DNA from 4 places in the Kitasatospora sp. NPDC057904 genome. Region 1 is predicted to be linked to each of the others. Evidence: riboswitches for the same ligand, from Rfam matches in the RefSeq annotation. Region 1 holds a riboswitch; each other region holds the start of a gene.
The links. A riboswitch is a leader RNA that binds a small molecule or an ion and turns the genes downstream of it on or off. The one in region 1 is predicted to bind cyclic di-AMP.

Region 1 (7,176 bases):
GCTTCTCGGCGGTGTCGACGAGCGCGGCGACGTCGCTGGGGCGGCGGACGTCCCCGCCGACGCCGACGACGGGGCAGCCGGGCCGGTCGAGTTCGCCGGCGAGGTCCTCGGCGACGCCGGCCCGCTGGTCGGCGATCAGCACTCCGGCGGCGCCGGCCGCGGTGAACCGGCGGGCGAGGTCGGCTCCCGACCCGCCGTCGAGTACCGCGATGACGACGACTGCCCCGGTGACCCGCATGGTGCGCTCCTCCCTGTGGGCGGTCCGCACTGACGCCCACGATTTCTGCCGAGGATCGTAGGCAGGTCCTGACCCTCCGCAACAGGGGTTACCCCTCAGGTGACCAGGCTCACGCCTGCCCACCGTCCAAGAGCTGTCCAAAACCCGTCCACGCACTGTCCACGGGCCGTTCGCGGGGCGTTGAGGAACGGTCCGCGGGTCGTTGACGATCCGGTCACTCACCGTAGATGGCGGGGTGCCCCCGACCCACCGGATACGGTCGTCCCATGCCAGTTCAGCCCGACGCCGCCCGCCCGCCGCTCTTCACGTGGGAGTTCGCCGCCGACCCGTACCCGGCGTACGCGTGGCTGCGCGAGCACGCCCCGGTGCACCGCACCACGCTGCCGAGCGGGGTGGACGCCTGGCTGGTGACGCGGTACGCGGACGCGCGGCAGGCGCTGGCGGACGGCCGGCTGTCGAAGAACCCGGCGCACCACAGCGAGCAGGCGCACCGCACCGGCCGGGTCGGGATCCCGGGGGAGCGGCAGGCGGACCTGATGACGCACCTGCTGAACATCGACCCGCCGGACCACACCCGGCTGCGCCGCCTGGTGTCGAAGGCGTTCACGCCGCGCCGGGTGGCCGAGTTCGAGCCGCGGGTGCAGCAGCTCACCGACCGCCTGATCGACGGCTTCGCGCAGCGCGGTTCGGCGGACCTCATCCACGAGTTCGCGTTCCCGCTCCCCATCTACGCGATCTGCGACATGCTCGGCGTGCCGGCCGAGGACCAGGACGACTTCCGTGACTGGGCCGGCATGATGATCCGCCACGGGGGCGGCCAACGCGGCGGCGTGGGGCGGGCGGTGAAGCGGATGCGGGCGTACCTGCTGGAGCTGATCCACCGCAAGCGGGCGGACCTCGGGGACGACCTGATCTCGGGCCTGATCCGGGCGAGCGACCACGGCGAGCACCTCACCGAGAACGAGGCCGCCGCGATGGCGTTCATCCTCCTGTTCGCCGGCTTCGAGACGACCGTCAACCTGATCGGCAACGGGACGTACGCGCTGCTGCGCAACCCGGAGCAGCGCCGCCTGCTGCAGGAGTCGGTGGCGCGGGGCGAGACGGCGCTGCTGGAGACCGGGATCGAGGAACTCCTGCGCTACGACGGTCCGGTGGAGCTGGCGACGTGGCGGTTCGCGACCCACCCGCTGACCATCGGCGGGGTGGACATCCCGGTCGGCGACCCGGTGCTCGTGGTGCTGGCGGCGGCGGACCGGGATCCGGCCAGGTTCTCGGACGAGAACACCCTGGACCTGGCCCGGGCGGACAACCCGCACCTGGGTTTCGGGCACGGCATCCACTACTGCATCGGCGCCCCGCTGGCCAGGCTCGAAGGCCGGTCGGCGCTGGCCACGCTGTTGTCCCGGCTGCCCGATATCGCGCTGGCGGAAAGCCCGGAGAACCTGCGGTGGCGCGGTGGCCTGATCATGCGCGGATTGCGCGAACTTCCGGTCGAATTCAGTCCCGAGAGCCGTTCACCGCACGCGCTTCCCGACGCTCCGACACACTGACGGGACGTCGCGAACCGGTACGGATCGGCCGTATGAACACCCATCAATCGGGACAAACAGCCGCCGTTGGTAGGCGATCGACCACGTGCCGTAATTTCTGTGTGATGTCTGCGATATGAGCTTGTGATTGGTCTGAGGATCTGTCTACTCTCCCTGGAGTTCGCAGCTGCGGACCCCGAGTGCGGAACGCCGAGTCCTGCCCGCCGCGCCACGGGAAACCGACCAGAACCCTGGGCAGGGGCGGGGGAACCAGGTTTGTTGCCGTTCCTCCACGGCTTGGGGTGAAGCCGCCCGAGCGGAATCGTTTCCGCAGACGGCGGCCGGGCCACCTCCCGGTCCGAACCCGACAGCTCACCTCGCAGGCGTGCGGAGAGGGACCCCTTCATGCTGTTCGTTGGAACCGGTCGTCACCGCCGTCGCACCCAGACCGAGAAGGCCATCGCCGTCGCCGGAGTGGCCGGCGTCGGACTCGCGATGCCGATCCTCACCGCCACCGGCGCCTCCGCCGCCCCGGCCTCCGCCTGGGACTCCGTCGCCCAGTGCGAGAGCGGCGGCGACTGGGGCATCAACACCGGCAACGGCTTCTACGGCGGCCTGCAGTTCACCTCCAGCACCTGGAAGGCCTTCGGCGGCACCGCGTACGCGGCGCAGGCCAACCAGGCCTCCAAGGGCCAGCAGATCGCGGTGGCCGAGAAGGTCCTGGCCTCGCAGGGTCCGGGCGCCTGGCCGGTCTGCTCGAAGAAGGCCGGCCTGTCGAAGGGCGGCGCCCCCGCCGCCGTCGACACCTCCGACGCCAAGCCCGCCGCGCAGCAGCACTCCCAGCCGGCGCAGCAGCAGCCCGCGGCGAAGCCGGCCCAGCCGAAGCCGGCTCAGAAGCCCGCCCAGCAGCAGTACCAGCAGCACACGCAGCAGGCCCAGCAGCAGCCGCAGGCCCCGGGCTTCTCCGGCAAGGCCGGCTGGGACGCCGACGCGAAGGTGTACTGGTACCAGAACAACGGCACCTGGTACTGGACCAGCCACCAGGGCGTCTACCAGCAGTACGCGGGCCAGGCCCAGCAGCAGGCCGCCCAGCAGCAGGTCCAGCAGCAGTACGCCCAGCCGCAGCAGCAGGCCCCGCGCGCCGCCGTCGCCCCGCAGGGCGGCCACGACTACACCGTCCACGCCGGTGACACGCTGTCGAGCATCGCGTCCGCCCAGGGTGTGCACGGCGGCTGGCAGTCGGTCTACGACGGCAACCGCGGCACCGTCGGCGGCGACCCGAACCTGATCCTGCCCGGCCAGGTGCTGCACCTCGGCTGACGCCGGCCGGAACCGGTGCGACACGCCACGGAGGGGGCCGACCCCGGATCGGCCCCCTTCGTCCGCTTCCGCCCCTTTTCCCGGGGGGCCCAGGTGAACTACCGGCAAGTAGCCCGGCCACACGCTGAGACGGGACCGAGGTCGGCGTGGCCCCGGGACCACGTGCGGTTAGGCTCTGGTCGTAACGACTCCGCAATCATCCCGCCGGCCGCACCACTGGTCAGCGGGACCCTGCTTCCGCAAGGAGATGCCTCGTGCCGTCCATCGATGTCGTCGTAGCCCGTGAGATCCTCGACTCGCGTGGCAACCCCACGGTCGAGGTCGAGGTCGGCCTCGACGACGGCAGCACCGGTCGTGCCGCTGTCCCGTCGGGTGCCTCCACCGGCGCCTTCGAGGCGCTGGAGCTCCGCGACGGTGACAAGAACCGCTACTTCGGCAAGGGCGTGGAGAAGGCCGTCCTGGCCGTCATCGAGCAGATCGGCCCGGAGCTGGTCGGCTACGACGCCACCGAGCAGCGCCTGATCGACCAGGCCATGCTCGACCTGGACGCCACCCCGGACAAGTCCTCGCTCGGCGCCAACGCCATCCTGGGCGTCTCGCTGGCCGTCGCGCACGCCGCCTCCGAGGCGAGCGACCTGCCGCTGTTCCGCTACCTGGGCGGCCCGAACGCGCACGTCCTGCCGGTCCCGATGATGAACATCCTCAACGGCGGCTCGCACGCGGACTCCAACGTCGACATCCAGGAGTTCATGATCGCCCCGATCGGCGCGGAGTCCTTCTCCGAGGCCGTCCGCTGGGGCGTCGAGGTCTACCACACCCTCAAGGGCGTCCTGAAGGAGCGCGGCCTGTCCACCGGCCTCGGCGACGAGGGCGGCTTCGCGCCGAACCTGGACAGCAACCGCGAGGCCCTGGACCTCATCACCGAGGCCATCCAGAAGGCCGGCTACGTGCCCGGCCGCGACATCGCGCTGGCCCTGGACGTCGCCGCCTCCGAGTTCTACCAGGACGGCGCCTACCAGTTCGAGGGCAAGGCCCTCTCGGCCGCGGAGCTCATCGAGTACTACGCCGGGCTCGTCGCCGCCTACCCGCTGGTCTCCATCGAGGACCCGCTGGACGAGTCGGACTGGGACGGCTGGAAGGCCATGACCGTCAAGCTGGGCGACAAGGTCCAGCTGGTCGGCGACGACCTGTTCGTCACCAACCCGGCCCGCCTGGCCAAGGGCATCGAGACCGGCACCGCCAACGCGCTGCTGGTGAAGGTCAACCAGATCGGCTCGCTGACCGAGACCCTGGACGCCGTCGAGCTGGCCCAGCGCAACGGCTACCGCTGCATGATGTCGCACCGCTCCGGCGAGACCGAGGACGTCACCATCGCCGACCTGGCCGTCGCCACCAACTGCGGCCAGATCAAGACCGGCGCCCCGGCCCGCTCCGAGCGCGTCGCCAAGTACAACCAGCTGCTGCGCATCGAGGAGATCCTCGACGACGCCGCCGAGTACGCCGGCCGCGGTGCCTTCCCGCGCTTCCGCTCCGCGGAGTAATCACGCTCTGCGGAGTAATCAGCACGGTCGCTCCGCGGAGCAATGAGCACAGCCGTTCGGCGGAGTAGTACGCACAGCGAGCACGAGGGCTGAACACCTCCGGTGGTGCACGCCTGACCGGTGCCCCGCCGTTCACCCCGTAGGGTGGACGGCGGGGCACCGTCGCGACCAGGAGGGGAACGGGAGATGGCTGGCTGGAGGATCCCGGGCTTGGCGGCCCGTCCTCGCTTCACGAGCCGGGCGACCGTCCTCGTCCTGGTGCTCTGCTCGCTGGTGGCGATCCTCGCCTACCCGACGCGGCAGTTCATCTCCCAGCGCGCCGAGATCTCCGCCCAGCGGGCGAAGGCCGAGCACGCCCGGCAGCAGGTCGAGCAGCTGCGCCGGGACAAGGCCCGCTGGCAGGACCCGGAGTACGTCAAGGCGCAGGCCCGTGCCCGGCTGCACTACGCGATGCCGGGGGAGACCCCGTACATCGCCGTGGATCCGGCCGGAGCGGGCGCCGCCCAGTCCTCCGCCGCCCCGCCCGCCCCCTCCGACGGCACGGCCGGCGGCGCGGTGAAGGCCGCCAAGCCCTGGTACTCCAGCGTCTGGGACTCGGTGGACGCCGCCGACACCGCGGCCCTGGCCCCCATCGCGCCGTCGACCCGTCCCCTCCCACCGTCCCCCGCTGGAGACCCCTCCCCCCATGACCACTGAGAACCACCCCGCCGTCTCCGACGCCGACGTCGCCGCCATCGCCGCCCAGCTGGGCCGGGTCCCGCGCGGCCTGCGCGGCGTGGCCCACCGCTGCCCGTGCGGCAACCCGGACGTCGTCGAGACGGCCCCGCGGCTGCCCGACGGCACGCCGTTCCCGACGCTCTACTACCTGACCTGCCCCAAGGCCGCCTCGCTGATCGGCACCCTGGAGGCGGACGGCGTGATGAAGGAGCAGACCGCCCGGCTGGCCGAGGACCCGGAGCTGGCGGCCGCGTACCAGGAGGCGCACGAGGACTACATCGCCCGGCGCGACGCCATCGAGGTGCTGGAGGGCTTCCCGAGCGCCGGCGGCATGCCGGACCGGGTCAAGTGCCTGCACGTGCTGGTCGGCCACTCGCTGGCCGCCGGAGAGGGCGTCAACCCGCTCGGCGACGAGGCGATCGGCATGCTGGAGGACTGGTGGGCCAAGGGCCCGTGCGTCTCCCCGGCCGAGGTCGAGGCGGCCGGCGAGCGGGTCCTGCGCAACCGGGCCAAGGACCAGGACCACGAGGCCGTCATCGCCGCCAAGGAGCAGAAGACCGCCGAGCGCGCCGCGAAGAAGCGCGCCGCCGACGAGGCCGAGGCGCGGGAGTCCGAGTGAGCACGACCCGCGTGGCCGCGATCGACTGCGGCACCAACTCGATCCGGCTGCTGGTCGCCGACCTGGACCCGGCGACCGGTGGGATCACCGACCTGGACCGCCGGATGATCGTCAACCGGCTGGGCCAGGGCGTGGACCGCACCGGCCGGCTGCACCCGGACGCGCTGGCCCGCACCTTCGCGGCCTGCCGGGAGTACCGGGAGGTCGTCGACGGCTTCGGGGTCGGCCCGGAGCGCATCCGCTTCGTCGCCACCAGCGCCTCCCGGGACGCCGAGAACAGCGACGAGTACGTCAAGGGCGTGCGCGAGATCCTCGGCGTCGAGCCCGAGGTGGTCAGCGGCGAGGAGGAGGCGCACCTGTCCTTCGTCGGCGCCACCAAGGAGCTGACCGGCGGTCAGTTCGCCGCGCCGTACCTGGTGTTCGACCTCGGCGGCGGCTCGACCGAGTTCGTGCTCGGCACGGACGACGTCCAGGCCGCGCGCTCGGTGGACATCGGCTGCGTCCGGCTGACCGAGCGGCACTTCGGCGGCGCCGAGCTGCCCACCGCGGAGCAGATCGCCGAGGCCAGGGCACACGTGCGGGCCGAGCTGGACAAGGCCGAGGAGGCCGTCCCGCTGACCGGCGCGGCCACCCTGGTGGGCCTCGCCGGGACGGTCACCACGGTGTCCGCGATCGCCCTGGACCTGCCGGCCTACGACTCGGCGGTGATCCACCACTCGCGGATCGGCCGGGAGCGGGTCGCGGAGATCGCCCGCGAGCTGCTGGCCGCCACCCACGCCGAGCGCGCCGCGATCCCGTCGATGCACCCGGGCCGGGTGGACGTGATCGCGGCCGGGGCGCTGGAGCTGCTGGAGATCATGGAGCGCACCGGCGCCGCCGAGGTCGTCGTGAGCGAGCACGACATCCTGGACGGCATCGCCTGGAGTATCGCCTCCTGACCCGTTGCGGGCCTTACCCGACCGGCTCCGGAACCCCGAACGGGGGGCCGGGGCCGGGGCGCGCCCGGGTGCGGGCGGAAAAGTTCGTGAATTTCTTCACATGGCGATCCAGTCATTCGTCGCACCCGCTCGTCCGCTACGTCCGAATTGTGGGACCGAAGGCTGTCACCGCGCGTCGCCCGTTGGATCGCAGGTCAGGCCTCGCTTGAGGTTTGAAAATCGAAATCACAAGCGGGAACCCGGGTGCTGTACGGATCGTTGCTGCTCAGCAGGG
Region 2 (7,176 bases), on a different contig from region 1:
ACCTGAACTCTTCACGGACCCTTCTCCTGACGGTACGTAAACGGACATAGCCGACCGAACCGGCCCGCTTCCGATAACCGGCCGTGAGCGGCTCCCCGCTAAATGTTGATCTTCGAAAGCCGGGAGTCGCGCACTCGTGACCCTCCGTCAGACCGCCCGTCGACTGTGAGACATCTCACGCGCCACAGGTGCAACGTGACGCCCCACCGGACACGTCTCCAGGAGATACCGGCGGACGCGCGGGGGTTGGGCCAGGTATGTCCGGAATATGACCTAATGACCGCTCATCGACCCGCGCACGCGGGAGCTCCGCGCGCCGCGCACACCACGCTCGCGCGAAACCGGCACGGCAGCCGACTGCAGCCCTGACGGGCCGATGTCCTACGATCTCCGCCATGAGCACCGCAGCCATCCCGGGCGCGCCACTGCCCGTTCGCACTCCAGGCTCCCGTGCGCGGGGGCGCCACCGTCGCCCCGAGCGCCCCGAGATCCCGTCCGGCTCCCCGGCCCTGGTGCTCGCCGTGCCCGCGACCGCCGGGCCCGAGTCCCACTCGGTCGTCGAGGAGCTGCTCTCGATCGTCCGCAGCGAGCAGAACGGCGTCCAGACCGCGGTGGGCTACCTCCCCGGCGACGGCACCGAGGGCGCGGACGGCACCGAGCGCAGCATCGGCGAGCTGCTGGCGGCCGCCGCCGAGGCCGGCGTCCCGGCACCGATCCTGGTACCCCTGGTGCCCGGCCCGCACGACTTCCTGCCCGAACTCCACGCACTCGCCGCCGAGTACGGCGCGCACGTCACCGACGTGCTGGGCCCGCACCCGCTGCTGGCCGAGGCCGTCCACGTCCGCCTGTCCGAGGCCGGGCTGGCCCGCGCCGACCGCGCCCGCCTGTTCGCCATCGCGACCGCCGCGGACGGCGTCGTGCTGACCACCGTCGGCGGCGAGGACGCCGCGGCCGCCGCCGGCATCACCGGCGTGCTGCTGGCCGCCCGCCTGGCCGTCCCGGTCGTCCCCGCCGCGCTCGACGTGCCCGGCTCGGTCGCCGCCGCCGTCGCGCACCTCAAGGAGACCGGCTCGCAGCGCCCCGCGCTGGCCCCGCTGGTGATCGGCCCGGAGGCGGACTCCGAGCTGCTCGCCACGGCCGCCGAGGAGACCGGCTGCCCGTCCGCCGCGCCGCTCGGCGCCTACCAGACGGTCGGCCAGCTCATCGCCTCGCTGTACCTGGCCGCGCTGCCGGCGCCGTCCGCGGAGGCCCTGGCCGCCGCGCAGGCCCAGGCCGAGGCCGAGGCGGCGGAGGCCGCCTCCGAGGGCTCCCGCGCGGCCCACGCGGCCGGCGGGACGGCCTCCGGGGCGACCGGGGAGGCCGCCGGCGAGTAACCGCCGACAACGCGTACGGAAGGGCCCGGAGCGACCGCGCTCCGGGCCCTTTCGGCTTGCGGCGTAAGGGAATTAAGAGCCGAATGCGCGAGATGTCCGTTCTGTGATTGTTTGCGATCGGGTGACCGCCCGTCATGCGATTCCTGAGAGCCTGACAGTTGTGCACATCCGCAGGTTTATTGCGAGAAAACGATCATTTTCGATCTTGGAGAAGGAAATTCTTGGCGGCTTTCCATAATCCGTGATGCGCATCACAGGTATTTGCAGTTCGTACTTAAGTCTGCTTAACGTGCTCCCCGTTCGTGACCACACGGACCCAGCACATCCGCAACGCCGAGTCCTGCCGTCGGGTGCGCTGGAAGCGCGAAAACGCACCACGGCAGGAGCGGGGGACCCACAGGTAAGTCGCCCCGGACCGATCCACGGAACGGTCCTGGGCTAGGGGTGAAGCCGCGCCACAGCGCGGCCGGGCAACTCCGGCCCGAATCCGACAGCTCACCTCGCAGGCGTGGGAGAGGACCGCGTCTTCATGCTGCCCACCAACGGCACTCGCCTGTCCAGCCGCACCCGCCGCGTGATCGCCGCCCTCGGCGTCGCCGGCGTCGGCCTCACCATCCCCTGCCTCACCTCCGGCACCGCCTCCGCCGCCTCCGTCGCCACCTGGGACAAGGTCGCCCAGTGCGAGAGCAGCGGCGACTGGAGCATCAACACCGGCAACGGCTTCTACGGCGGCCTGCAGTTCACCTCCAGCACCTGGGCCGCCTTCGGCGGCACCTCGTACGCCCCGCAGGCCAACCAGGCCACCAAGGACCAGCAGATCGCCGTCGCCGAGAAGGTCCTCGCCTCGCAGGGCCCCGGCGCCTGGCCCGTGTGCTCCGTCCAGGCCGGCCTGACCGCGGGCGGCGCCCCGGCCGCCGTCGACACCTCCGCCGCCGCGAGCACCGCGAAGGCCGCCCCGGCCGCCCCGGCCGTCAAGCCGGCCCCGAAGCCCGCCGCCCCGGCGCAGGACCAGGCACAGGCCCCGGCCGCCGCCGACTCCGCCAAGGGCACCTGGACGCAGAAGCGCCAGGACTGGACCCAGGGCGGCACCACCCAGGCCGGTGCCTCGGACTACACCGTCGTGGCCGGCGACTGGCTGTCCACGATCGCCGACAAGCACAACGTCAAGGGCGGCTGGCAGCGCCTGTACGAGCTGAACCGCGGCACCCTGACCGACGGTCCGGACACCATCTACCCGGGCCAGCACCTGTCCTTCGGCGACTCCGCCCAGGCGCCGGCCGGCCAGTCCGGTGACTTCAACTGGTTCGACCGCTCGCAGAAGCCGGGCCAGTCCTCCGCCGGGAACGCCGTGACCGCCCAGCCGGCCGCCGAGGCCCAGACCCCGGCCGCCAAGCCGTCCTCGAAGCCCGCCGCCAAGCCCTCCGCCCAGGCGCAGACCCCGGCCCCGGCCGTCACCGGCTCGATGGCCGCCGCGGTCAGCTTCGCCAAGGCGCAGGTCGGCCAGGCGTACGTCTACGGCGGCACCGGCAACGGCGGCTGGGACTGCTCGGGCCTCACCCAGGCCGCGCTGCGCGCCGCGGGCATCTCCATCCCGCGCGTCGCCAACGACCAGGCCGCCGCGAGCACCCATGTCTCGCTGGACAGCCTGCAGCCGGGCGACCTGCTGTTCTGGTCCAACAACGGCCAGGACTCCGGCGTCTACCACGTCGCCATCTACATCGGCGGCGGCCAGTACGTCGAGGCCGCCAACCCGAGCTCGGGCGTCCGCCTGCAGACCATCGCCAACTGGGCGCCGGACTTCGCCGGCCGCGTCTGAGGATCCTTCCGGAACCGTCCCGCCGGGGACGGGTGACGGATCGCGGATGACAGCGAACAGATGACAGATAACAGATGACAGATTTCATCATCTGTTATCTGTCACCCGCCCACCGCCCCGGGGAGAGACTGGTCGCTCTCCCCGGGGCTTCGGCGTACCCGCCTCCGAAGTCCGTGCCGCCTCCCCCCGGCGCGCACCCGCGGCTCCGCGCATCGGAGCATTCGCGTGGTCAAACCCCGGCCCAGCGGGCATGCTGCTGCTCTGCACCCGAGGAGGAGTCACCCATGGCCCAGGTCACCGTCACGCTCGACGCGAACCTCGCGATCGACGCGATGATGCTCTCCGGCACCAAGAGTCCCCAGGACGCCGTCGAACTGATCCTGCGCGACTACCTGGCCCGCGGTCGCCGCACCGAGACCCGCACCGGCGACGCCGCCGACGGCCACCGCGTCACCGCCGACCGCCCGACCGTCCAGGAGGGCTGACCCCGGCCCGGCACGGCACTCGCGGCACAGCCCAGCACGGCGCAGCACAAGCCCAGCACAGCACAGCACAGCCCGGCACAGCACAGCACAAGCCCGGCACAGCCCGGCACGGCACGCCGAAGGGCCCCGGAGAGCAACCGCCCTCCGGGGCCCTTCACACGGCCGTCACCGGCCTCAGCGCGCGCAGGCCCCCGTGGAGCCGCGCATGACCAACTCCGGCTGGAACATGAACTCCCCGCGCTGGGCGGCGTTCCCGCCCACCTCCTCCAGCAGCGCGTCCACCGCCGCCGTCGCCATCGCCTCGACCGGCTGGCGGATCGTCGTCAGCGGCGGCTCGGTGAAGGCGATCAGCGGCGAGTCGTCGAAGCCGACCACCGACACGTCCTGCGGCACCGACAGCCCCCGCTGCCGCACCGCCCGGATCGCCCCGAGCGCCATCATGTCGCTGCCGCACACGATCGCCGTGCACCCCTTGTCCAGCAGCGCGCCCGCCGCCGCGTGCCCGCCCTCGACGCTGAACAGCGTGTGGTGGACCAGCTCCTCGGCCTCCTCCTGCGTCCGCCCGAGGACGGTGCGCATCGCGGCCGTGAAGCCCTCGATCTTGCGCAGCACCGGCACGTACCGCCTCTGGCCGACCGCCAGCCCGATCCGCTCGTGCCCCAGCTCGGCGAGGTGCTGGACGGCCATCCACATGGCGGCCCGGTCGTCCGGCGAGATGAACGGCGCGTCGATCCGCTCGCTGAAGCCGTTGATCAGGACGAACGGCACCCCGCGCCCGGCCAGCCGGGCGTAGCGGTCGTGGTCGGCGGTGGAGTCGGCGTGCAGACCGGAGACGAAGACGATGCCCGCCACCCCCCGGTCCACCAGCATCTCGACCAGTTCGTCCTCGGTGGACCCGCCGGGCGTCTGGGTGCACAGCACCGGCGTGAAGCCGTGCCGGCTGAGCACCTGCTCGATGACCTGCGCGAGCGCGGGGAAGATCGGGTTGCTGAGCTCCGGCGTGATCAGCCCGATCAGCCCGGCGCTGCGCTGGCGCAGGCGGGTCGGCCGCTCGTACCCGAGCACGTCGAGGGCCGCCAGCACGGTCTGCCGGGTGGCGGCGGAGACGTTCGCCTTGCCGTTGAGTACGCGGGAGACGGTGGCTTCGCTGACCCCCGCCTGCGCCGCGATGTCTGAAAGTCGCGCCGTAGTCACGGTCCCAGAGCCTATTGCAACCACGTCAGACCGCCCACCAGCCGGTGCTGTCCGGTGCGAGCACCGTCTCGCCGCCGTCCACGACCAGTTCCGCCGAGGCGAGCAGCAGCGTGCCCGGGGCGGGTATGCGCACCGGCTCGCCGCTCGCGTTGACCGTGCAGACGATGGAGCCGCGGCGGAAGGCGAGCGTGCCCTGCGGGGCGTCCAGCCACTCGACCCCGGTGCCCGCGCCCAGGTCGGGCTGCGCCCGGCGGACGGCGAGCGCGCTGCGGTAGAGCTCCAGGGTGGAGGTCGGGTCGCCGGTCTGCGCCTCGACGCTGAGTTCGGCCCACTGGGCCGGCTGCGGCAGCCAGGACGGCCCGCCAGCGACCGGTCCGAAGCCGTACGGCGCCTCGGTGCCGGACCACGGGATCGGCACGCGGCAGCCGTCGCGGTAGCCGTCCTGTCCGGCCTGGCGGAAGAAGGACGGGTCCTGGCGGACCTCGTCGGGCAGGTCGGTGACGTCCGGCAGGCCGAGCTCCTCGCCCTGGTAGACGTAGGCGGAGCCGGGCAGCGCGAGCATCAGCAGGGTGGCGGCGCGGGCCCGGCGCAGGCCGAGCGCGCGGTCGCCGGGGGTGCGGATCTGGGTGCCGAGGCCGGGCTCGTTGGCGAAGCGGGTCGCGTGCCGGGTGACGTCGTGGTTGGACAGCACCCACGTGGTGGGGGCGTCGACCGGGCGCATCGAGTCGAGCGAGACGTCGATCACCTCGCGCAGCGCGGCGGCGTCCCAGTCGGTGCCCAGGTACTGGAAGTTGAAGGCCTGGTGGAGCTCGTCGGGGCGGACGTAGTTGGCGGTGCGCTGGACGGTCGGGGTCCAAGCCTCGGCGACGCCGATCCGCTGACCGGGGTACTCGTCGAGGATCCCCCGCCAGCTGCGGTAGATCTCGTGCACGCCGTCCTGGTCGAAGAACGGCATGACGTCGTTGCCGAGCAGCTTGAGCTGGTCGGAGCCGCCGAGGTCGGGCAGGCCGGGGGCCTTGACCAGGCCGTGGGCGACGTCGATGCGGAAGCCGTCCACGCCCATGTCGAGCCAGAACCGCAGGATCGAGCGGAACTCGTCGGCGACGGCCGGGTTCTCCCAGTTGAAGTCGGGCTGCTCCGGGGCGAACAGGTGCAGGTACCAGTCGCCGGGGGTGCCGTCGGGGTTCTCGGTGCGGGTCCAGGCCGGGCCGCCGAAGATGGACTCCCAGTCGTTGGGCGGCAGTTCGCCCGTCTCGCCCTTGCCGGGACGGAAGTGGTAGCGCTCGCGCAGCGGGGACGCGGGGCCGTCCCGCAGGGCGCGCTGGAACCACTCGTGCTGGTCCGAGGAGTGGTTGGGGACGAGGTCGACGATGATCCGCAGGCCCAGGTCGTGGGCGTCGCGGATCAGCGCGTCGGCGTCCAGCAGGGTGCCGAACATCGGGTCCACCGCGCGGTAGTCGGCCACGTCGTAGCCGGCGTCGGCCTGCGGGGAGGCGTAGAACGGCGAGAGCCAGACGGCGTCCACGCCGAGGTCGCGCAGGTAGGGCAGGCGGCTGCGGATGCCCGGCAGGTCGCCCATGCCGTCGCCGTTGGAGTCGGCGAAGCTGCGCGGGTACACCTGGTAGATGACCGCGTCCCGCCACCAGCCTCTGGACGCGCTGCCAGTCACCGGAGCCAGGGCGGCCGCCTCGTGAGCGGTGTCGGCGGCGGGCCGGGAGGTGTCGGCCAGGTTCTGGGTCATGGACGGAATCCCTCGGAGAATAGAGGAGCGAGGAGCGCTGAGACGGGTGCTGTCGAGTGCCGGCGTGTGCCGGCGTTACGACTTGGAGGCGCCGGCGGTCAGGCCGGTGACCAGGTGTCGCTGCACCAGGTAGAAGAAGACGGAGGACGGGATCGCGATCAGCACCGCGGTCGCGGCCATGAAGTTCCACTGGGCGTCGTGCTCGCTGACGAAGGTCTGCAGGCCGACGGCCAGCGTGTACTTGTCGGAGCTGAGCATGAAGGTGGAGGCGAACGCGACCTCGGCCCAGGCGGTCAGGAAGGAGTAGAACGCGGCCACCGCCAGGCCCGGGCGGGCGAGCGGCAGGACCAGCCGCCAGAAGGTGCCGATCGGGCTGAGCCCGTCGACCCGGCCGGCCTCGTCGATCTCCACCGGGATGGTGTCGAAGTAGCCCTTCAGCAGCCAGGCGCAGTACGGCACGGTGGTGGTCGAGTAGACCAGGATCAGACCGGTGTAGCCGTCGAGCAGGCCGAGCTCGGACAGGATCGTGTACATCGGCACGATCAGCACCGCGATCGGGAACATCTG
Region 3 (7,176 bases), on a different contig from region 1:
CCATCCGCCCGCCTCCGCCCACCGCACCCGACCACCGCACCGACCGGCGCCATCGCAGCACGCCGAAGGCCCGCACGCCGAACAAATCGTCAACGAACGACCAGTCCGGCCACTCCACCGGACGCAGTCTTGATCTCCACGTCAGCCGGCTCTCATCGCCGTCTCACGGTCGCGGTGGATCGTGGCCCGACGAAGGACGAACAGCCGGGGGAACTGGAGCCATGACGGCAGAGGACAAGGAAAGACCGGGCAGGGAAAGACCGGGCACGGCCCACTGGTTCGGCCGGATGACGCTCCGCGGCCGGCTCGCGCTGTTCACCGCGGCCGCGGTCTCGCTGGCGGTCGTAGCCTGCGCGGTGGCCGGCTGGTTCGTCGCGCGCGACGAGATGGTCAACCAGGTCGACCAGACGCTGTCGCACGCGTGGATGCCGGGCGACCGGCCGCCGAGCGGCGCGCAGATCAAGGCGCTGAACGACTGGTGCAACGGCGCGGCCGGGCAGCCCTGGATGCCCAGGGGGGACACCGTCCCGACGGTGATCGTCGCCGACGGCACCTCCTGTCCGCAGAAGGACCCCCGCGCCGTGGTCGTCACCCCGGACGACCTGCCCGTCGCGCAGAGCGGGAGCAGCGGCCCGCACGCCGCCTCGCTGTTCCGCGACGGCCACACCGTCGACGGCACCCCGGTGCGGGTCTACGTGGTCAGCTTCGGCCCGGTGATGTTCGACAACGCCGCCTCCACCGCCGCCGTGGCGCTCGCCCAGCCGCTCGAACCGGTGCAGGACGCGCTCACCGAGCTCGCCCTGATCACCGCCGGCGCCGCGGCCGTCGTCATCGCGCTCGCCGCCGCGGGCGCCCTGTGGATCGCCCGCACCGCCCTGCGCCCGGTCGACCGCCTCACCCGCGCGGCCCAGCACATCGCCCGCACCCAGGAGCCGGGCGTGACGATCGAGGTCTCCGGACACGACGAGATCGCCCGCTTCGGCGAGGCCTTCAACGCGATGAGCACCGCCCTCGCCGGTTCGCTGGACAGCCAGGCCCGGCTGATCGCCGACGCCGGCCACGAACTGCGCACCCCGCTGGCCTCCATGCGCACCAACGTCGACCTGCTCATCCGCAGCCAGGAGTCCGGTCGCCCACTGCCCGAGGCGACGCTCACCCGGATCCTCGGCAACATGAAGGCGCAGATGACGGAACTCTCCACCCTCATCGGCGACCTGCTCGAACTGTCCCGCCCCGCCGACGCCCGCGGCGCGAAGCCGCTGCCCGTCGTCGCCCTGCACGACATCGCCGCCCGGGCCGTCGAGCGGGCCGAACTGCGCGGCCCCGGCCTGGTGTTCGGCGCCGACCTGACGCCCTGGTACGTGCGCGCCGATCCGCACGCGCTGGAGCGCGCCGTGATCAACCTGCTGGACAACGCGGTGAAGTTCAGCCCGCCCGGCGGCCGGATCGGCGTCTCGCTGGCGGACGGCGAACTCGCCGTCCGCGACGAGGGCCCCGGCATCGCCGCCGAGGACCTCCCGCACGTCTTCGACCGCTTCTGGCGCTCCCCGTCCGCCCGCCAACTGCCGGGATCCGGCCTGGGGCTGGCGATCGTCGCCCGCACGGTCCGCGCGGCCGGCGGCGAGGTCGCGCTCGCACCGGCCGGCCCGGACGGCGGCACCGTCGCGACCGTCCGGCTGCCGGGCGCGGCCACACCGCCGCCGGAGACGCCCCCGCCGGCCGGCGCCGACCGGAGCTGAGGCCGGCGACGAGAACGGCAGGCCGGAAGACAGCGACCGGCCCGGCCCACGAGGAATCCTCGTGGGCCGGGCCGGTCTGGGCGTGTCCCGCGCCCATGTCCGCCGGTGCGGCGATCACCCGGTCGAGCGGTCACCCGACATGACCATCCCGGACGATCGTTTCGCCCCGCACCTACGGTGGTCCGTCATCCCCGAAGGGGGGAGCTCAGAGCGCGACGCCGTGCGCCCGGAGGTAGGCGACCGGGTCGATGTCCGAGCCGTACTCCGGCCCGGTGCGGATCTCGAAGTGCAGGTGCGGGCCGGTCACGTTGCCGGTGGCACCGGACAGGCCGAGCTGCTGGCCGACGGTCACGGACTGGCCGACCGTCACGCCGATCGAGGACAGGTGCGCGTACTGCGCGTACTTGCCGTCGGCGAGCTGGATCTCGACCTCGTTGCCGTAGGCACCACCGTTGTCGGCCTTCACCACGACGCCGTTGGCGACGGCGCGCACCGGGGTGCCGGTGGAGGCGACGAAGTCCTGGCCGGTGTGGTGGCCGGAGGCCCACATCGCGCCGGCGACGCCGTACGCCTCGCCGAGCACCGGGTTGGCGAGCGGGGCGACATAGCCGGAGGCGGCGGCGACCGGAGCGGCGGCCGGAGCCTGCGCGGGCTGGGCCACGGTGGCCTGGACCTGCACCTGGGCACCCGGGGTGGTGGCCTCGGTCTGGACCTGCACCTGCGGCTTGGCGGCCGGGGCGGCGGGCTTCTGAGCGGGAGCGGCCGGGGCGGCCGGGGCGGCCTGGGCCGCGATCGCGAGCGACTGACCCGGGAAGATCAGGTTCGGGTTGGCGCCGACCACGGAACGGTTGTGCGCGTACAGCGCCTGCCAACCGCCCTCGACGTGCTTGGCGTCGGCGATCTTCGAGAGGGTGTCACCGCTGACGACCCGGTAGGAGGCGTCGCCCTGGGCGGCGGCCGGAGCGGCCGGGGCCGAGGCGGCGGCGACCGGAGCGGCGGGGGTGCCGGGGGCGGTGTGGGCCTGGGCGCTCATCGCGGTGACGAGCGGGAGGGCGAAGGAGACACCGGTGACGGCGGTCGCGATGCCGATGCGGGCGGCGCGGGGCAGGGTGATACGACGAGCCTGAGCAGGCATGGAAGTTTCCTCTCCGACGCCTGCGAGGTGAGCTGTCGGGTTCGGGCTGGAGTTGCCCGGCCGCATGCGCGGCTTCACCCCGAGCCGGCCCTGGAACTTCCGCGCAAACAGCGCGAATTCCGGTCCGGCGACTTACCTGTGGGTCCCCCGCTCCTGCCGTACAGAGTTCAGTGCGAGCCACCGGGCAGCGGCAGGACTCGGCGTTCCACCCGGTGGATCCGTCCGGACTGGCCGGTCGGTCGCTGAACTAAAACTCATCCGTCCGGGTGAAGCAATGTCGATCTCTTGAACCCACAACAACCCCACCCGCCACGATGACGCTCCGAATGATCCGGAATACGGTGCGTGCACAATCCATTCACTGCCCGCAGCGGATCAACGACCCTCCGCCGACGAGCCGACCCCTCCGTGACCACACGATCACCCACCGCACCCCCCGGACGCACCACCGGTGACCCTTGTCACGTGCACCCCGCCGGGCGGAGGATCGGGCCGTGGCCACAACCAACGCCGGCTCCTTGCGCCTGGGCACCGCGCAGGGACGCTGGGTCCTCCTGGCAACAGTGCTCGGCTCCAGCATGGCGATGCTCGACGGCACCGTGGTGAACGTCGCCCTGCCCCGCATCGGCACCGACCTCGGCGCCACCCTCGCGTCCCTGCAGTGGACGCTGAACGCCTACCTGCTGACGCTCGCCGGGCTCATCCTGCTCGGCGGCGCGCTCGGCGACCGCTACGGCCGGCGCCGGGTCTTCCTGCTCGGCGTGGTCTGGTTCGCCATCGCCTCCGCGGCCTGCGCCGCCGCGCCGAACATCCAGGTGCTGATCGCCGCACGCGCCGTCCAGGGCATCGGCGGGGCGCTGCTGACGCCCGGTTCGCTCGCCATGCTCCAGGCGGTCTTCCACCCGGACGACCGCTCGGCCGCGGTCGGCCTGTGGTCCGGCCTCGGCGGCGTGTCGGCGGCCGTCGGCCCGTTCGTCGGCGGCTGGCTCGTGGACGGCCCCGGCTGGCGCTGGATCTTCCTGCTCAACCTGCCGCTCGCCGCCGCCGTGATCGCGGTCGCCACCCGCTACGTCCCCGAGAGCCGGGACGAGAGCGCCACCGGCCGCTTCGACGTGCTCGGCTCGGTGCTCGCCGCCCTCGCGCTCGGCACCTTCACCTACGCGCTGACGGCGGGCGGCGAGGGCCTGTCCCCCGTCGTCTGGGTCACCGGCGTGCTCGGGCTCGTGCTCGGCGCGGCCTTCATCGTCGTCGAACGCCGCGCCCCCGAACCGATGCTGCCGCTCGGGCTGTTCTCCTCGCGGCTGTTCACCGCCGTGAACCTCGTCACCCTCTGCGTGTACGCGGCGTTCAGCGGCGTCTTCTTCCTCCTGGTCGTCCAGTTGCAGATCGTCGCCCGCTTCTCGCCGCTGGTGTCCGGCCTGGCCCTGGTGCCGATCACCGTGCTGATGCTCGCGCTGTCCTCGCGCGCCGCGCGGCTCGGCAAGCGGATCGGCCCGAGGATCCCGCTGACCGTCGGGCCGCTGCTGTGCGCCGCCGGGGTGCTGCTGATGCTGCGCGCCGGCGCCGGCTCCTCCTACTGGGCGGACGTCCTGCCCGCCGTCACGGTGATGGGCTGCGGCATGACGCTGCTGGTCGCTCCACTGACGGCGACCGTCCTCGCGGCCGTCGAGGTGCGGCACGCGGGCATCGCGAGCGGGGTCAACAACGCCGCCGCCCGCGCGGCCGGCCTGCTCGCGGTCGCGGCCCTCCCGGCCCTGGCCGGCCTGAGCGGCGACGCGTACCGGGTGCCGGCCGCGGTCGACAACGCCTTCCACACCGCGATGCTGATCTGCGCCGGGCTCCTGACGGCCGGCGCGATCACCGCCTTCGTGACCATCCGCGGCAACGTGCTGGCCCCCGAGGACCACCCGGTCGCGGAGCCGGACACCGAGTGGTGCTGCGGCACGACCCCGCCCCTCGACCCCGGCCACGTCCACACGCACGAGGGCCCCGCCACCGGTCCGGCAGCAGGGCCCTCAAAAACCTGACGCTGCGTCAGAGAATGTCACCGGGGGCATACTTGGCCGCCTCCGGGTAGGCCGCGGCGACGGCCTCGACCAGCCGGACGACCTCGGCGACCTGCGCACCGGCCGCGCCGGTGAACGAGAGCCGGTCGGCCAGCAGCGCGTCCAGCGCGGCGCGGTCCAGCGGGATCCGCTCGTCGGCGGCCAGGCGGTCCAGCAGCTCGTTCTCGCGGGCGCCGGCGCGCATCGCGAGCGCGGAGGCGACGGCGTGCTCCTTGATGACCTCGTGCCCGGTCTCCCGGCCGACGCCCGCGCGCACCGCGCCCATCAGCACCTTGGTGGTGGCGAGGAACGGCAGGTAGCGGTCCAGCTCGGCCTCGACGACGGCCGGGAAGGCGCCGAACTCGTCGAGGACGGTCAGGAAGGTCTCCAGCAGGCCGTCGAAGGCGAAGAACGCGTCCGGCAGCGCGACCCGGCGCACCACCGAGCAGGAGACGTCGCCCTCGTTCCACTGGTCGCCGGCCAGCTCGCCGGTCATCGACGCGTAGCCGCGCAGGATGACGGCCAGGCCGTTGACGCGCTCGCACGAGCGGGTGTTCATCTTGTGCGGCATCGCGGAGGAGCCGACCTGGCCCTCCTTGAAGCCCTCGGTGACGAGCTCGTGGCCGGCCATCAGGCGGATGGTCTTGGCCAGGCTGGACGGCGCGGCGGCGAGCTGGACGAGGGCGGTGAGCACCTCGAAGTCCAGCGAGCGCGGGTAGACCTGGCCGACGCTGGTGAGCACGTTCTCGAAGCCGAGGTGCCCGGCGACCCGGCGCTCCAGCTCGGCCAGCTTCTCGGTGTCGCCACCCAGCAGGTCCAGCATGTCCTGCGCGGTGCCGACCGGGCCCTTGATCCCGCGCAGCGGGTAGCGGGCGATCAGCTCCTCCAGGCGGCGGAAGGCCACCAGGAGCTCGTCGGTGATCGACGCGAAGCGCTTGCCCAGCGTGGTGGCCTGCGCGGCGACGTTGTGGGAGCGGCCGGCCATGACCAGCTCGGAGTGCTGCGCGGCCAGGCTCGCCAGGCGCACCAGCACGGCCACCGTGCGGTCGCGCACGTGCTCCAGCGACTGGCGGACCTGCAGCTGCTCGACGTTCTCCGTCAGGTCCCGCGAGGTCATGCCCTTGTGGATCTGCTCGTGCCCGGCGAGCTCGCTGAACTCCTCGATGCGGGCCTTCACGTCGTGGCGGGTGATCCGCTCACGGGCGGCGATCGAGCCGAGGTCGACCTGGTCGATCACCCGCTCGTAGTCGGCGACGGCGTTCGCCGGCACCTCGACGCCGAGGTCCTGCTGGGCCTTCAGGACGGCGAGCCACAGGTGGCGCTCGAGGACCACCTTGTGCTCGGGGGACCAGAGCTGGGCCAGGGTCGCCGAGGCGTACCGGGAGGCCAGGACATTGGGGATCTGGGGCTTCGCGCTCACGCTTCGCAAGCCTAACAGCCGAGGTCACGCCCACTGCAGCCGACGGCGCGCTACGCCCGTAGAGCCCTGGCGCTACTGCGCGCCGCCCGTCCGGCCTGCCAGCACCGGCAGCACCTGCGAGCAGATCGAGTGCAGCGCGACGCGCTGCTCGTCCGTCATCGCCTCGAAGGCCTGGTGGGTGCGCGCCATCTCGCCGCGGATGCGGGTCAGGATGTCCCGGCCCTGCTCGGTGATCACGACGATCTTCACCCGCCGGTCGCCCGCCGCCGCCTCGCGGTGGGCGAGCCCGAGCGACTCCAGCCGGTCGACGATCCCGGTGACGTTCGAGGCGTCACAGCCCAGCCGCCCGGCCAGCGCGCGCATCGGCACCGGCTCCTGCACCGCGCCGAGCGCCTTGGCCTGCGAGGAGGAGAGCCCGTGCCGGGCCGCGGCCGCCGCGAAGTCCTGGAAGTAGGCGGCACCGACGGCGGCCAACACCTCCATCAGCTCGGCGTTGGTCGGTACGGTCGTCGTCGCTGTCGAACCCATGGGACCAGCGTACGGCCGAGTGCTTCAGCAACTCAAGCTTTGACCACGGCAACCGTCACGGAATCAACCGCTCAGAGCACCAACTGGTCGAACAACCGCCGAAGCTCGGCCTCCGGGTCCGCGGTCAGCCCCGTGTGCACCGGCCCCGGCTGGACGACCGCGCTGCGCGGCGCCGTCAGCCACCGGAAGCGCTGCCCGGGACTGTCCGACGCCGCCGGCCCGGCCTGCGAACCGCCCGCGCACACCGCCTCGATCCCGTACAGCGCCTTCCGGACGCCGTGCACGTCCGCGACCGGGTCCAGCGCCAGC
Region 4 (7,176 bases), on a different contig from region 1:
CTGAGCCGCCCGAACGCCTCGGGGTTGATCAGCACCCGGTCGGCCGGGGTGTGCGAGGGCGCGCCGGGGGCGGCCACGGTGACCGCCGCCATGCCCGTCCAGCCGGCCGGATCGGCCTCCAGCAGGCGGGCGAACTGCGGCTCGGTGGCGGGCAGTTCCAGCAGCAGTCGGCCCGCCCAGCCGGTGCCCCAGACCGCGCTCACCGCGGGGACGGCGCGGTCGCCGATCGCGACCGGCCCGGCCGGGTCCGGTCCGGCGGCGAGGCCGAGCACCAGGCACTGCGCGCCGCGCGCGGACCGTCCCGTCCCGAAGTCCCAGAGCGCCGGCGGCCCGCTCGCGGCGTCCTCGCGCTCGACCCGCCAGCCGTCGGCCCGCGTCAGCGTGAGGCGGCGGGGGTAGACGGCGGGGTACTCGTCGTAGCCGGCGACCCGGACGTCCAGGTCGGCCGTGACGGTCAGCCGGCCGGGGTCCGTGCCCGGGGAGACGACGAGGTTGCGGTAGCCGGCGGTCAGCGGCAGTCCGGTGGTGGCCGACAGCTCGCGCGCGCGTTCGTCCAGCACCGCCGCCACCTCGGTCCGCTCGTCCGCCCCGCCGAGCCCCCGGCCGGCCACCGCGGGGGCGACGGGCGGCAGCGACAGCTGGGTCAGCCCTCCGGCGGCGAGCAGCAGGGCGCCGCGCCGGGACAGCACGCAGGGCCGTATCGCGTCCGGTCCGGACGGGGTCGGGCTCAGAGCCGGACCACCCCCGCGACGGGCATCGCGTTGACGCTCTCGTACCGCACCCTGGCCCCCGGGTACGGGGCGTGCACGATCACCCCGCCGCCGGCGTACATGCCGACGTGGTGCATGTCCCGGTAGAAGATCACCAGGTCTCCCGGTCGCGCTTCGGACAGGCTCACCCGCTGGCCGGCGTAGGCCTGGGCCTGCGAGGTGCGCGGCAGGCTCACTCCCGCCTGCCGCCAGCTGTAGTACATCAGACCGGAACAGTCGAACGCGCGGGGGCCGGTGGACCCGTACACGTACGGCGACCCGATCATCCGCACCGCCGCCGCGAGCGCCGCCGCCCCACGCTCGGAGGCGGGCGGGGTGGTGCCGAGGTCCAGCCGGTCGGTGCCGCGGGTGGCGCGCTGCTCGGCCTCCTGGGCGTCCTGCGCGGCCATCCGGGAGCGCTCGGCGGCGCCCAGGCTGTTGAGCAGCCGCTGGGCCTTGGCCAGCCGCTGCTGGATCTCCTGCTTGCTGTCGGCGAGCGTCCGGCGGGCCTGGTCCAGCTCGGCGAGCTTGGCGGCGGTCTCGGTGCGGCGCTGGTCGAGCCCGCGCTGACGGGTCACCAGCTCGTGCAGCGTCTCGTTCTGCCGCTCGGTCGCCTGGTCGAGGGTCCGGGCGCGGGCGAGGTAGCCCTCCGGGTCGGTGGCGAGCATCAGCTGGACGGTCTGCGCCATGCCGCCGGAGCGGTACTCGGCGCCGGCCACGGTGGCGAGGTCGCCGCGCAGCTGGTTCAGCTGGTCCTGGGCGGCGGCGATCTCGCCCTGGAGGACGGTGGTCTCGCCCTGGAGCCGCTGCTGGGCCTCCTGCGCGGCGTTGTACTTCTCCGACGCCTGTTCGGCCTCGTTGTACAGCTGCTCGACCTGCGCCTTGACGTCCTTGCGGCTGGGCGCGTCCGGGGAGCCGGGGGCGGCCTGGGCGCTGCCGCCCGTCGTGACGCCCAGGGCGGTGGTGGCGGCCGCGGTCAGCACCAGCGCACGGGCGAGCAGTTGGGAACGGCGGTGCACGGGCATGGCGGCGGCTGCTCCAATCCTGCGGACCGGTCCCGCCGCCGCACCCAAGCGGGCGGTCCTGGAGCGGGAGTCCGGTGGCAGACGTTAGCGAGTCCGGGCAACCGAGTCCAAACCTCTCCCAACCCGAATATTTGACCCTTAATCGGACACCAGTCCGAGGAAAGGAAACGCCGCAGGCCCGGACCTCCGGGGAGGAGGGCCGGGCCTGCGGGAAGCCGAGCGGGGAATCAGACCCGCACGATGGACGAGAGCGGCATGTTGGTGACCGCCTCGTAGCGGACGCTCGCACCCGGCTTGGGCGCGTGCAGCACCTGGCCGTTGCCGGCGTAGATGCCGACGTGGTGGGCGTCGTTGAAGAAGATCAGCAGGTCGCCGGGCTGGGCCTGGGAGAGGTCCGTGCCGATCCGGGTCCCGGCGCCGGCCTGCTCCTGCGAGGTGCGCGGCAGCGAGACGCCAGCCTGGTCGAAGGCCCAGACCATCAGGCCCGAGCAGTCGAAGGAGTTCGGGCCGGTGGCGGCCCAGACGTACGGGCTGCCGATCTTGGTGGCGGCGTAGGACAGCGCGGCGGCACCGCGCGAGCTGCCCGCCGCCGGCGGCTTGGCGACCGGCGAGGACGACGGGGCCGAGCCGAGGTCGGTGCGGCTGCTGTCGCGGGAGGCGCGGTCGGCGGCGGCCTGCTGGGCCTTCGCGGCGTCGGCCTTGGCCTTGGCATCGGCGGCGGCCTTGTCCTCGGCCGCCTTGATGGCCTGGCGCTCCTGCTCGGACAGGGTGTTGAAGAGGTTCTGGGCGGCCGTCAGCTTCCCCTGGATCTGTTCCTTGGACGCCTTCAGCTGCTGGGTGGTCGCGTCCAGCTCGGCGAGCTTGCCCTGGGCCTCGGTGCGGTCCTGGTCCAGCTTGCGCTGCTGGTCCTGGAGCTCCTTCAGCTGACCCTTCTGGGTGCTGCCGGCCTGGTTCAGGGCGTCGGCCTGGCTGAGGAAGTTGTCCGGCTTGGACGAGAACATCAGCTGGACGGTCGGGGATATGCCCCCGTTGCGGTACTGCTCGCCGGCGATCTGGGCGAGGCCGCCCTGGAGGTCGGTCACCTGCTCCTGCTGGCGGGCCACCTGGTCCTGGAGGCCGCTGACCTGCTTCTGCAGCTCCTGCTGCTTGGACTGGGCGGCGTTGTACTGCTCGGTCGCCACCTCGGCCTGCTCGTTGAGCTGGTCGACCTGCTCCTTGACCTGGTCCTTGGTCGGCGCGGGGTCGGCGTGGGCGCCGGACTGCGCGGAGAGGGCGACGGCTGCCGCGGCAACTCCGGTCAGGAAGGAAACTCGGGCACGGCCGGCGGGCTTGGGACGACGATGGGACGCCACGAAGGCGGACTCCTTCTTCCTACGTCCGCCTACCGGGTGAGCTGACGGGTTCGGGCCGGAAGCATGCCCTACGACGCCTCACGGCCGTTCCACCGGCCGACCTGGCGCCGATTCACCCCGGAGGAACGTGGTTCCCCGGCTCCGCTCCACAGCGCCCCCTGTCACTGGGCTCCCCTGTCGGACGGTCGCTTCGACCCGTCCCGCTGCTTCACGAACTCGGCGGGAACCACCGCCGCCACCCTGGCTGGGCGATCGACAGTGCGGTGGTCCGGGTCACGACCCTAGTAACTGAACCGTGATCGGTTCAAATCCTTGTCAGAAAAAAGGCGGAAGAATAACCAAGTTCTTTTGTGAAGATGACAGAAGGTGATCGCAGCAGCACGCAAGGCTGATCACTTGTCACGCGAACGCGGCGAAACGCAGGGAAACGCGCTCAAGCGAACGCGCCACCCCCGCTCGGGAGGTGGCGCGGATCACAGGGCCGTCGCGCCGGCCCGCGGCGTGTCGGCGGGTCAGACCCGGCGGATGGTGTTGATCGGCATCGCGTCGGCCTTCATCACCTTGACGACGTCGCCGGTGTGCGGCGCGTGCACCACCATGCCGTTGCCGATGTACATCGCGACGTGGTGCATGTCGGGACCGTAGATCACCAGGTCGCCGGGCTGGGCCTGGTCCAGCGAGGGCACCCGGGTGCCGTAGTGGCCCTGCTCCTGCGAGGTGCGCGGCAGCGAGACGCCGGCCTGGCCGTACGACCAGAGCATCAGGCCCGAGCAGTCGAAGGTGCTGGAGCCGACGGCACCCCACACGTACGGCGAGCCCTGCTTGCTCATCGCCTTGGCCACGGCCACGGCCGCGTAGCCGCTGGCCGGCGGCAGGCTGCTCAGGTCGACCCGGTCGGTGCCGCGCGAGGCGCGGTCGTCCTGGGCCTGCTGGGCCTTCAGCGCGGCGCGCTCGGAGGCGCTGAGCGAGTTGAGGAGGTCCTGGGCCTGCTTGAGCTTGGCGTTGACGTCCGCCTTGGACTGGTTCAGGTCCTTGGTGGTGGAGTCCAGGGAGGCCAGCACCGCGGCGGCCTCGGCCTTCTCCTGGTCCAGGCGGCGCTGCTGGTCCAGCAGGCCCTTGAGCGCGTCGGTCTCGGTGGCGGTGGCCTGCTGCACGCTGGAGGCCTTGGCCAGGTAGTTGTTCGGGTCGGAGGAGAGCATCAGCTGGACGGACGGGTCGATGCCGCCGGTGCGGTACTGCTCGCCCGCCACGCCGGCGAGGCCGGTCTGAAGCTGGGTCATCTGCTCCTGGCCGCGGGCCACCTGGTCCTGGAGCTGGTCGGCCTGCTTGCGCAGCTGGTCGGCCCGCTCCTTGGCGCCGTTGTACTTCTCGGCGGCCTGCTCCTGCTCCTGCTGCAGCTCGTCGATCTGCGCCTTGACGTCCGTCTTGTTCGGCTGCGGCGCGGCGTGCGCGGCCACCTGGGCGGAGAGCGCGACCGCGGTCGCAGCAGCAGCGGTGAGCACGGAGACCCGCGCGCGGCTCGGCTGCTTGGGACGGCGGTGGGAGGCCAAGGGACCTGCTCCTTCTTCCATGGACTCACCGGTTCGGGTGAGAAATCCGGAAAATAGGTTTGACGCCAGACCCTAGTGAACATCCAGGCATTGCGCCACTCCCCCAAAGGCGTGAACTCCGAGCCCCCACGCCGCTTCACCGAATCCGCACATCACCGCAAACCGGACGCTGAGCGGCCGTCATCCCCATCGGCACGGAATCAGGGCCGCGCCAGCCGGTTCAGCAGCAGAACCGAGGCGACCGGGCGCGCGCCGGCCTTCCGCACGCCCTCCGCGACCTCCCGGTCGGCGGAGACCACCACGACCGGACGGCCCTGCGGCTCGGCCCGCACCAGGCGTCTGATCAGCTCGTCCGCCGTCTCGCCGGTCCGGCTGAAGCGCACCCGGACCCCGCGCGGCGGCGCCATGATCACCGGCACGTCCAGGTCCTGCCCGTCGAACACGCACGTGACCTCCGCCTGCGTGCGCTGGGCCAGCATCGCCAGCCCGCCCAGCAGCCGCAGCCGCTGCTGCTCCAGCGGCAGCGTCGGATAGCCGGTCTTCGTCACGTTGTAGCCGTCCACCACCAGGTGCACCTGCGGGATCGCCAGCAGCTGGTCCAGCAGGGCCGGATCGTCCTCCGCGAGCCCGCGCCGGGCCACGTCGTGCGGCGAGGCCGAACCCGGCACCACCGCCTCCACCAGGTCCGCCGGGCGGATCTGCGACACCGGCAGCGCCAGCTCGCGCTGCAGCCCCTGCGCCGACTGCAGCACGGTGTCCAGCAGCAGCCGCAGCCGCATGTCCTCCACGCTGCGCCCCTCGCGGGCCGAACGGCGGCCCTGCTCGGCGGCGGTCTCCAGCTCGCCGACGCGGTGCCGCAGCCGCCGTGCCTCGCTCTCGGCCGCACTGCGCTCGGTCGCCGCCTGCGCGCGCAGCGCCTCCAGCTCACCGGCCAGCCGACGGGTCTCGGCCTGCGCCCGGCGGGTGTCGCTCTCCAGCGAACGCACCTTCTTGCGCAGCGAGTCGGCCTCCCGCCGGACGTCCTCGGACTCGGCCCGCTGCCGGTCCAGGTCCGCGCGCGCCCCGGCCCGCACCTCGGCCAGCTCGGCCTGCAGCTTCTCCACCAGCCGGGCCGCCTCCGCGGCCGCGCCCTCGGCGCCGGCCCGCTCGGCCTCCTCGCCGGCCTCGGCGACCAGCCAGCTCCAGCCCGCCGACCGCACCAGGTAGGCGGCGGCCGCGACGTCCATCGGATCGGCGGCGCCGGGGACGCTGCCCGACTCCAGCGCCTTCACCAGGTCCGGCTGGCCCAGCCGCAGCCGCTCCGCTATCCGCAGCCGGAAGGCCGGCTCCGACTCCAGCGCCGCCGCGATCGCCGTGGCCGCGTACTTGGCCCGCCGGGCCGGGGTGAACTTGGCGTACTGACGCAGGCTCTGCGGCAGCTCGGCGGGCGGCAGTCCGCCGAGCGCGTCCGCGGCCAGGCCGACCACGCGCCGGCGCACGCCCTCCGGCAGCGGCCGGTCGAGCTTCTCGGCGGGACGGCCGGCGCCCGGGTCCGCGGCGGTTCCGGACGCGGCGGCACCGTCGGCGGCCCCCGCCGCCCCGGCGGCCGGCTCCGCAGCGGGCTGCCCCTGCGGTCCGGCGGGCTCCCTCGCTGCGTCCACCACGTCCTCGGCTCCGATCCTGGTCCAACGGGTGCGGCCCCGCGGCCGCCGTCCCTGTCGTCACGCTCCGTGCGTTCTGTCTGTATTGTCCCGTGCGGCGGACGGCCGTGCCGTGCACCGTCCACCGCACCGGCGGGGCATCAACCCTGCTCGGCCTCGACCGCCGCGTCGTCCGCGCCCGGGCGGGCGACCAGCTCGACCTGGTCCACCGCGTTGCACCAGCGGCAGCGCACCGTCTCGACCGTCTCGCTCAGGACTTCGGTCTCCTCGACCTTGGACTCGCCGGCCAGGTCGAAGTGCAGGAACTCGGTGACCCGCGCGGAGCGGGTCACGTCGAAGCGGGTGAGGTTGCCGCACAGGGTGCAGCGCCAACGCGTCTCGGCGGTCAGAGCGGGGACGGTCATCGGGGGTCCTCTCGGGTGGTCCCTGGGTGGGCTAGGCGCTCCCCCCGGAGCCCCGGCATCGGCGGCGGGAGGCGGGAATGCCCGCCCCAAGCCTATTGCCTGGGGCAACCATCACGGCCACCGGTTCGGGCGATCGGGACGGCTAGCCCACCTGCCGTACAGCGCGGTGTCACGGAGGGCCCGCGGAGGGATGCTTGGCCGCATGGCGCTCGCGGCCCCCGGCCACACCGACGCGCGGGACGGCGGCCCCGCGGTGCCCGCCCCGGCGGTCACCTACGCCCTGATCGCGCTCAACACCCTGGTCTTCCTGTTCGGGCCGGCCGCCGGACTCAACCCCCTCTACGGCACCGGGCAGGCCCGGCTCTGCGCCGAGCAGCGGTACGAGCAGCGCTGGGGCGCCGTCCCCGCCGAACTGCTGGCCGGGCGCCCGCTGACGGCCGAACAGCTCGCCGAGGC

Region 2: linked by a shared signal. The riboswitch ahead of ACFVSN_RS11630 (transglycosylase family protein) and the one ahead of ACFVSN_RS31095 (transglycosylase family protein) in region 1 are both predicted to bind cyclic di-AMP.
Region 3: linked by a shared signal. The riboswitch ahead of ACFVSN_RS27505 (peptidoglycan DD-metalloendopeptidase family protein) and the one ahead of ACFVSN_RS31095 (transglycosylase family protein) in region 1 are both predicted to bind cyclic di-AMP.
Region 4: linked by a shared signal. The riboswitch ahead of ACFVSN_RS22845 (NlpC/P60 family protein) and the one ahead of ACFVSN_RS31095 (transglycosylase family protein) in region 1 are both predicted to bind cyclic di-AMP.

The regions. Positions count from the first base shown of each region.
Region 1 is NZ_JBHVOL010000015.1:16,607-23,782, forward strand. Features, by position in the region: gene ACFVSN_RS31085 (SDR family NAD(P)-dependent oxidoreductase) at 1-238, opposite strand, end outside; gene ACFVSN_RS31090 (cytochrome P450) at 505-1,788, shown strand; cyclic di-AMP (ydaO/yuaA leader) riboswitch at 1,999-2,167, shown strand; gene ACFVSN_RS31095 (transglycosylase family protein) at 2,173-3,087, shown strand; gene eno (phosphopyruvate hydratase) at 3,342-4,628, shown strand; gene ACFVSN_RS31105 (septum formation initiator family protein) at 4,839-5,324, shown strand; partial or broken gene ACFVSN_RS31110 (DUF501 domain-containing protein) at 5,296-5,835, shown strand; gene ACFVSN_RS31115 (exopolyphosphatase) at 5,961-6,902, shown strand.
Region 2 is NZ_JBHVOL010000003.1:656,161-663,336, reverse strand. Features, by position in the region: gene ACFVSN_RS11635 (hypothetical protein) at 396-1,373, shown strand; cyclic di-AMP (ydaO/yuaA leader) riboswitch at 1,736-1,895, shown strand; gene ACFVSN_RS11630 (transglycosylase family protein) at 1,882-3,189, shown strand; gene ACFVSN_RS11625 (hypothetical protein) at 3,474-3,674, shown strand; gene ACFVSN_RS11620 (LacI family DNA-binding transcriptional regulator) at 3,849-4,868, opposite strand; gene ACFVSN_RS11615 (glycoside hydrolase family 13 protein) at 4,894-6,609, opposite strand; gene ACFVSN_RS11610 (sugar ABC transporter permease) at 6,685-7,176, opposite strand, start outside.
Region 3 is NZ_JBHVOL010000011.1:306,847-314,022, forward strand. Features, by position in the region: gene ACFVSN_RS27495 (APC family permease) at 1-4, opposite strand, end outside; gene ACFVSN_RS27500 (sensor histidine kinase) at 288-1,739, shown strand; gene ACFVSN_RS27505 (peptidoglycan DD-metalloendopeptidase family protein) at 1,945-2,874, opposite strand; cyclic di-AMP (ydaO/yuaA leader) riboswitch at 2,877-3,057, opposite strand; gene ACFVSN_RS27510 (DHA2 family efflux MFS transporter permease subunit) at 3,369-4,901, shown strand; gene purB (adenylosuccinate lyase) at 4,909-6,339, opposite strand; gene ACFVSN_RS27520 (MarR family winged helix-turn-helix transcriptional regulator) at 6,412-6,867, opposite strand; gene ACFVSN_RS27525 (DUF3037 domain-containing protein) at 6,939-7,176, opposite strand, start outside.
Region 4 is NZ_JBHVOL010000009.1:3,255-10,430, forward strand. Features, by position in the region: gene ACFVSN_RS22835 (hypothetical protein) at 1-689, opposite strand, end outside; gene ACFVSN_RS22840 (NlpC/P60 family protein) at 728-1,774, opposite strand; gene ACFVSN_RS22845 (NlpC/P60 family protein) at 2,002-3,126, opposite strand; cyclic di-AMP (ydaO/yuaA leader) riboswitch at 3,137-3,290, opposite strand; gene ACFVSN_RS22850 (NlpC/P60 family protein) at 3,639-4,676, opposite strand; gene ACFVSN_RS22855 (NYN domain-containing protein) at 4,877-6,316, opposite strand; gene ACFVSN_RS22860 (hypothetical protein) at 6,457-6,720, opposite strand; gene ACFVSN_RS22865 (rhomboid family intramembrane serine protease) at 6,923-7,176, shown strand, end outside.